DNA from 2 places in the Salininema proteolyticum genome. Region 2 is predicted to be linked to the other one. Evidence: riboswitches for the same ligand, from Rfam matches in the RefSeq annotation. Region 2 holds a riboswitch; the other holds the start of a gene.
The links. A riboswitch is a leader RNA that binds a small molecule or an ion and turns the genes downstream of it on or off. The one in region 2 is predicted to bind thiamine pyrophosphate.
Positions count from the first base shown of each region.

Region 1: another riboswitch for thiamine pyrophosphate. It lies ahead of thiE (thiamine phosphate synthase); the one in region 2 lies ahead of ACFTE1_RS07015 (ECF transporter S component).

Region 1 covers NZ_JBHUNX010000001.1:767,649-771,535, forward strand. The annotation lists gene ACFTE1_RS03620 (hypothetical protein) at 1-652, opposite strand, end outside; gene ACFTE1_RS03625 (hypothetical protein) at 835-1,080, shown strand; gene ACFTE1_RS03630 (class I SAM-dependent methyltransferase) at 1,233-1,865, shown strand; TPP riboswitch at 2,070-2,179, shown strand; gene thiE (thiamine phosphate synthase) at 2,174-2,830, shown strand; gene thiO (glycine oxidase ThiO) at 2,834-3,877, shown strand.
Region 2 covers NZ_JBHUNX010000001.1:1,492,560-1,496,446, reverse strand. The annotation lists gene ACFTE1_RS07025 (energy-coupling factor transporter transmembrane component T family protein) at 1-122, opposite strand, end outside; gene ACFTE1_RS07020 (ABC transporter ATP-binding protein) at 119-1,552, opposite strand; gene ACFTE1_RS07015 (ECF transporter S component) at 1,569-2,162, opposite strand; TPP riboswitch at 2,194-2,303, opposite strand; gene ACFTE1_RS07010 (sulfotransferase family protein) at 2,560-3,768, shown strand; gene ACFTE1_RS07005 (maleylpyruvate isomerase family mycothiol-dependent enzyme) at 3,811-3,887, shown strand, end outside.

The DNA.
Region 1 (3,887 bases), 720 kb from region 2:
CGGCGGCGGAGTCCCCGGCCTGCGCGGGCGGGGGCTCGGCCGGAGCGGACTCGTTCTCGGAGAGGACGACGTACGAGCCGGCGATGCAGCCGGCGACGGCCACCAGCCCCGAGGCGGCGGCGAGGACCTTCATCCACCACTTGGTCCGGCGGCGCGCCTTCTCGGCGGCGCGGCGGAGAGGGCGCGAGGCGCGGATGTCCTCCAGGTGTTTCTCCATCTCCTCTTCGGGGGAGAGGTCGGCGGCGGAGCGGCGCACGGTCGGCGTGTCGTCGGGGCGGGACGAGGAGGAGTCGGGAACCGCGGGGGCGCGGACGGCCACGGTCTTCTCGGAGGGGGACTTGACGTAGTGGCGCGGGGCCTTCGAGGCTTTCGCCGTCCCGGAGTAGTGGGCGCCCGGCGCGGTGTGGGGGCGCGCCTCGGACGGAGGGACGGAGGCCGCAGCACGGTTCCCGGGCACCCGGACGGACACGGTGGGAGGAGCGTCGGGCAGGGCGTCGTACGCCGCCGCGGAGCGCGCCTCGGGGAGGCGGACGGACTGGTCGGGAGGGGAGGGGTGCGGAGACTGGACGGCGGTGCCGCCGGCTTCGCCGCGGTCGGACCGCGGCGCGGAATCGTCGAGTTCGGGTACGCCGAACGGAGAGACGCGGTTCATCTCGGTGCGGTTCCTCTGTCGGGAGTATGGTCCATGGGAGCGAATAGTACCGATGTTCTTCTGGGGAACCGCTGATCGACACGCGCCGCGCTCCGACCTTCACCCGTCGGGGTGGCCGACTCGCCGCGGGACACGGGTCCGATTGCGCGGTCTACGAGGCGGTAGCCGTTATCCTGCGCCGCATGGAAGAGCGTGAAGCCCGAGGCGGGCGCGGACGGCTGTTCGCGGGACTGGCCTTCGGGGCCCTGGTGGTCGTGAACATAGTCGTGGACTACCTGATGCTCCACACCGCGACGTGGTACCCGGCGGCCGACCTGTGGACGGTGGTCCTGCTGGCCGTGTCGGTGCTCGTGTGGGCGGCGACCGTCGCCGGGGGAGCGGCGCTGGGCTGGGGCCTGGTGGGCCGGGCGATGGGGCGGTCCCGGTGAGCACAGGTGACGAGACGCCGGGCACGGGGCGCCGCACTGCGGCCTCCGGCGGCCCGGCGCCGCGCCGACCGGCCGGGACCGGGGCGGTCCGACCCGAGTGATCTAGGGCCGCGGCGGCCCAGTTCGGAGCCCCGGAGTGGCACAATGGAACCGTGTCAGACTCCCAGAACCAGTCCGGCGGGCAGCCCGCCCCGGACCACTACTTCACCGCCAGCCCCGCCTCCGAGGACAGGGAGCGCTCGATCCGCTTCACCCTCGACGGCAAGGACTACGAGCTGGCGACCTCGTCCGGCGTCTTCTCCGGCAGCCGCCTGGACCTGGGAACGAGCGTGCTGCTCAACAAGGTCGTCCCGCCGAGCGAGCCCGGCGTGTTCCTGGACCTCGGCTGCGGGTACGGCCCCATCTCGACGGTCCTGGCCGGCAGCGGTGACGCCGAGGTGTGGGCGGTGGACGTCAACGAGCGCGCGCTGGACCTGACGAGGCGCAACACCGCGCGCTGCGAGGGGGCGGTCCATGTCGGACGTCCGGAGGACGTGCCGGAGGACCTCGAGTTCGACGAGATCTGGTCCAACCCCCCGATCAAGATCGGCAAGGAGTCGCTCCACGACCTGCTGCGGACCTGGCTGCCCCGCCTCAAACCCGAGGGCGTCGCCTGGCTCGTCGTCTCCAAGCACCTGGGCGGAGACTCCCTGGCCAAGTGGCTCGTCGAGGGCGGCTGGGAGGTCGACAAGCACGCCAGCGCCAAGGGCTACCGCGTCCTCAAGGTCTGCCGCTACGAGGCGTAGCCGCGCTTCCCAGCACGTAGGACGCGATCGCGCGTTCCCCGCGCCGTCCACCTTGAGCACCGGCGCGAATGAGCTGCGCTTTTCCGGCACGGCTCGATGACACTCTGTTGTCCCTGTCACGACTGCCGACGTTCGGTCCTTGTGTTCGAAAAGTCGGTGGCGTAGAGTGAAGCCCGCAGCCGCCTCACAGCGGAGCGAACAAGTTCATGTACTCACGGGAGCCCGATGCATCGGGCTGAGAATGGGCTCGGTAGCCCTGACCGTTCCAACCTGATCCAGGTAATACTGGCGAAGGGAGAGGGGTAGACATGCGGTCTCCAGTACCGTTGCCGCGATTGCACATCATCACCGACACCAGGCCGGACGCCGATCCGGTCGGCGTCGTCGAAGCCGCCCTCGAGGCCGGCGCCCGCCTGGTCCAGGTCCGCGGCGAGGACCGCTACACCGACCGGCTCACTTTCGACCTTTCCCGCACCATAGCCCGGCTGTGCCGCGAGGCCGGCGCCGTCTGCCTGGTCAACGACGCCGTCCACGTGGCCATGGCCGTCGGGGCCGACGGCGTCCACCTGGGCGCGGACGACCTTCCCGCCGACGCGGCCCGCGCCATCCTGCCGGAGACGGCGATCGTGGGAGCGACCTGCCGCGACCCGCACGAGGCGCGAGCGGCCCGGCGCGTGGGAGCCACCTATCTGGGAGTCGGGCCGGTGCGGGCCTCGGGCACCAAGACCGCCCTGAAGCGCATCATCGGCCTGGACGGCATGGGCGCGGTCGCCGGCGCGGTGGACCTGCCCGTCATCGCCATCGGCGGCCTGGACGCCGATCTCGCGGCCGAGTGCGTGGAGAACGGCGCCCACGGGGTCGCCGTCGTCTCGGCCGTCTCGCGGGCGGCCGACGTCAAAGCGGCAGTGGGCGAACTCCTCCACGCCGTCGGGGAACGCGCCGGCACGCCGGCGGGGGCGGTATAGCCGATGCGACTCACCGTAGCCGGGGCCGGAATCATCGGTCTCGCCACAGCTTGGCGCGCCTCGCAGAAGGGCTGGGGCGTCACCGTCCGCGATCCGCGGCCCGGATCGGGCGCCACGCACGCCGCCGCCGGCATGCTCGCCGCGGTCACCGAGGCCGAGTTCGGCGAAGAGGACCTCGTCCCCTTCGCGGTGGAGTCGGTGCGGCTCTGGCGCGGCTTCGCCGAGGAGCTCCAGGCCGAGTCCGGCGTCGGGCTGGACTACAGCCCGGAGGGCACGATCCTCTTGGGCTGGAACGAGTCCGACCGCGCGGCCGTGCGCCGCCAGGTGGGCCTGTACCGGAGACTCGCCCTGCCGGTCGAGGAGGTCGGCGCGCGCGGCCTGAGGAAGCAGGAACCGCTCATCGGCCACCGCTGCCGGGAGGGCTTCGTCATCGGCTCGGACCACTCGGTCGACCCGCGCGCCGTGCTCACGGCGCTGGATACCGCCTGCCGGAAGCGCGGGGTCGTGTTCGAAGAGAGCGCCTACCACCGGGGCGAGGGCACCGGCCCCATCGTCATAGCCGCCGGGAACGGCTCGCGAGAGCTGGGGCTTCCCGTCCGCCCGGTGCGCGGAGTCGTCCTGCGCCTGCGAGCCGGGGAGGGCGCCCTCACCCGCACCATCCGGGCCATTGTGGACGGAGATCCCCTCTATATCGTCCCGCGCCCCGGCGGCGAGGTCGTCGTGGGGGCGACGTCGGACGAGATCGCCGACGAGGAGAGGGCGACGGCCGGAGCCGTGCTCGACCTGCTGCGCAAGGCCGCCGACCTGGTGCCGGAGATCCGCGAGTACCACCTGGGCGAGACCACGGTGGGATTCCGTCCGACGACGCCCGACAACCTCCCGCTCATCGGTCGCGTCGACGACCGGACCTGGGCCGCCACCGGCCATTACCGCCACGGCATAGCCCTGGCGCCGGCCACGGCCCGGGCCGTCGTGGAGATGGTCGGGACCGGTTCCTCCGGCCTGGTTCCCCCCTCTTTCGACCCGCTCCGCGCCACCGCGGTCTGACAGTCCGTTC
Region 2 (3,887 bases):
GCAGCGACGTACTGCCACTGTCCCGGCAGGAAGGCGGTGACGCTGACGGCGGCGGCACCGATTATCTTGGACAACGGGCTCAGGCGTGCCAGGGCTGAGTCGCGTTCGGCAAGTGCTGTCATGGGCGCCGTTCCCTCACTCGCCCGCCTTCCAGGACGGTCTCGCTGTCGGCGAGCGCGTCGATGAACTCGCGGTCGTGGGTGACGGCCACCAGCCCCGTCCCGTCGCGGCGGACTTCGTCCATGAGGTCGGTCATCTCGGTCCAGGTGCGCCGGTCCTGCCCGAAGGTGGGTTCGTCGAGCAGTAGGACGTCGGGCGCGGCGGCGAGCGCTCCGGCGACGGAGAGCCGGCGTGCCTCGCCTCCGGAGAGGGTGAACGGGTTGGCGTCCGCCAGGTGGGTCAGGCGCAGGCGTTCCAGCAGTTCGGCGACGCGTGCGGCGGTGCGTTCGTCGCTCCATCCGGCGCTGCGGGGGCCGAAGGCGAGTTCGTCGGCGACGCGCGAGGTGACGAACTGGGTCTCGGGGTTCTGGAAGACGGTGCCGACGCGTGCGGCGAGGGCGGGGGCCTTGAGCTTGTGGAGGGGTTTCTTCTCTCCGGCGGCGGTGACGGTTCCGGAGGTCGGGGGTGCCAGGCCGCCCAGAAGGCGCGAGAGGGTGCTCTTGCCGGAGCCGTTGTGCCCGGTGAGGGCGGCCAGTTCTCCGCGGTGGACGGCGAAGCTCGCTTCCCGCAACGCCAGGGGTTCTCTCTTGCCGTAGCGGTACGAGACGTCGTCGGCCCGCAGGAGTTCTTCGCCCGGTTCGCCGCGGCGGGGTGTGGTCGCGGGGGCGCCGGGTATGCGGATTCCCTGGTCCAGGAGTATTTCTCCGTGGGTGGTGAGGACGTCGGCGACGGGCCCGTCCGCCAGGGGGCGTCCTCCGGAGTCGAGTGCGACGACGCGGTCGAAGCTCTCCCAGAGTCCGTCCAGGCGGTGTTCGATCATGACGCAGGTGATGTCGGGGTCGTCGAGGGCGGGCCGGACGGCGTCCCGTACAAGGGCGGCTCCTTCCGGGTCGAGGTTGGCCGTCGGTTCGTCGAGCAGGAGCAGTTCGGGGCGGCGTACGAGGATGCCGGCCAGGGCCAGGCGCTGCTGTTCGCCGCCGGAGAGGGCGGTGGTGGCGTGGTCGGCCGCGTAGGGAAAGCCCACGGCCTCGTGGGCTCGGGCGACGGCGGGCCAGATCCGCTCGGGGGCGACGCCCTGGTTCTCGAGTCCGAAGGCGGTGTCGTCGCCGCAGCGGGCCATGATCAGCTGGGTCTCGGGGTCCTGGAAGACCATGCCGGTGCGGTGGCGGGTCTCGAAGGGGTCGCGGCCGTCCACGGTCATTTCGCCGGCGGCCTCGCCGCCCCGGGCGTGTTCGAGTCCGGCCAGGACGGCCAGGAGGGTGGACTTGCCGGAGCCGGAGGGCCCTAGTAGGAGGACGTTCTCCCCCGGTTCCACGGCGAGGTCGACTTCCCGGAGTGCGTGCGCGCGGCGCCCCGCATGTCGGTAGGAGAAGCCGCGCGCGCGTATCCGCATGTCAGGTCCGTCCTTCTCAAACGCGCTTGCGGTCGGCGCCGCCGGCGAGGGCGTTGACGGCGCCGGTGGGCAGGAGCGCCTTGTAGAGGGCCCAGGAGCCGAGGCCGGCGACGACGGCGCCGGAGAGGGCGGCCAGGAGGATGTAGGGGATCTTGAACGCCCAGAGGGAGGTCGCCCCGTAGGAGACGAAGACGTCCCAGGTGGTGGCGAAGAGGCCGCTCAGGGCTCCGGCGAAGACGGACACGGCGATGTTGTAGCGCTTGTACCGGCCCGCGGCGAAGGCGGCCTCGCCGCCCAGTCCCTGGACAAAGCCCTGGACGACGACGAGCAGGCCCCAGGCGCTGCCCAGCATGGTGCTGACGAGCGCGGCGAAGCCCTCGGTGAAGACGGCGGCGCCGGTCTTGCGGACGAGGAGCGGGGCGAGGACGGCCGGCATGAGCCAGACGCCGTAGAGGAGGCCCGAGGCGGGCGGGTAGGCGGTCGTGAGCGGCTCCGAGGCGGCCCAGACGAGGTTCCACGCCTGGAAGACCGCGCCGAAGGCGACGGCGAGTACGGCGCAGGCGATGATGTCGGCCATGCGCCAGCGTGTGGGCGTGTTCTGCAGCGACACTTCCGTGCCTTTCTATTCGGGCAATGGGGCACAGAAGAGACCTCCGACTCCTTCCACCGGTCCGAACCGGGTCAAGTTCGAAGGGTCTGCGCACCGCGGGCGGTCCGCACTCTCAGCCTGAGGGCTCCCCTGTCGTCAATTAGACGGTAGCATCGGCGCGTCGCGGAACCAAAAGCTTGCACAGATCGTCACAATTGACATAAGGGGATGCCGTCGACGCACTAGTCGGCAGTTTTCTCTGTCCTGTTGTGTGGAGCCGGCGGCTATCCGCCGTCGGCTCGTTTCCCTCCCGCCCCAGGGCATCGACCTCGCCGCCTCCTCTATCCTACTTTCGCGTATCGTTCAAGTCGTTATCCCGCAAGACGACTGCCCGACACCGATGAGAAGAGGCGTGCCCATGCGTCGCATCACCCGTACCGCCAAGATCCTCAACTCCGTGCTCGCCCCCGCCACCCGCGAGCGCACCGACCCCGAGCGCGCGTCGGCCGCCTGGTGGAGGACGGTCGAGAAGGTCCAGGCGCAGACCGGATACGACCTCGGCGCCGACGCGCCCTTCGCCGAGGACCTCGACTTCCTGCTGCGCTGTTTCGCGAACGTCCCCGGTCTGACGCCCATCGGCTGGAAGGGGCAGTTGGGCAACGCCGCGACACGCCTGGAGAACCGCATGCGGGTCAGCGAGATCCACCGCCGCGTCCCGGAGGTCGCGAACGAGCGGATCGAGCGGCCGGTCTTCGTCGTCGGACTGCCCCGCACGGCCACGAGCCTCACCCACAAGATCCTCGCCCGCTCGGCCGGGCACCGCGGACCGCTGCTGTGGGAGCTGAACTACACCGCGCTCGACGACGACCCGGCCGAGCGCGACCGGCGGATCAAGTCCATCGACCGCGAGCTGCGGGCGACGTTCAAGTTCTCCCCGGCGTTCGACGTCATTCACCCGGTGCGCATCGACCAGCCCGAGGAGTCGATCGCGCTCATGCCGCACACCTACTTCCCGCTCAGCTGCGCGCTCATGCCCGACTACCGGGAATGGCAGTCCCAGCGCGACCAGACGGCGGACTACGCCTACCTCCGCCAGGCGCTGCAGGTCCTCCAGTACGGCCGCGAGCGCAAGAGGTGGATCCTCAAGTACCCCGGCCACGTGGGCGACCTGGACGTCCTGTTCAAGGTGTTCCCCGACGCGCAGATCGTGTGGACGCACCGCGACCCGATCACCGTCATGGGCTCCTTCTGCTCGCTGGTCGAGACGCTGGGCGGCCTGCACGTCAGGAACATCGACCTGCACGAGATCGGACGCATGTGGCTGGAGATCCTCAGCGAGTCCGTCGAGAGCGGGCGGCGCCACCGGCCCGACGCGCCCATGGGGGCGGTCGTCGACGTCGGCTACCACCAGCTGGTGTCCGATCCGCACAACTACGTGCCGAAGCTCTACGAGCAGATCGGGGCGCGCTGGACGGCGGAGGACGCCGAGAAGCTCTCAGGGCTGACCGAGCGGCCCCTGCGCGACAGGCGGCACGAGTACGACATCTTCCACTACGGCCTGAGCCCGCGCCAGATCGAGAAGGCGTTCCAGGACTACATGCCGCTGGTCCACCGCGTGAACGCGTGAAACCCGCTCGCCCCTGTCACACCCCTCGCTTAGACTGCGGGCATGGACAACGACACTTTTAGAAGCCTGCTCGACTCCGAGGCGGCCCTCCTGCGCGGGGCCGCCTCCACCGCGTTGGA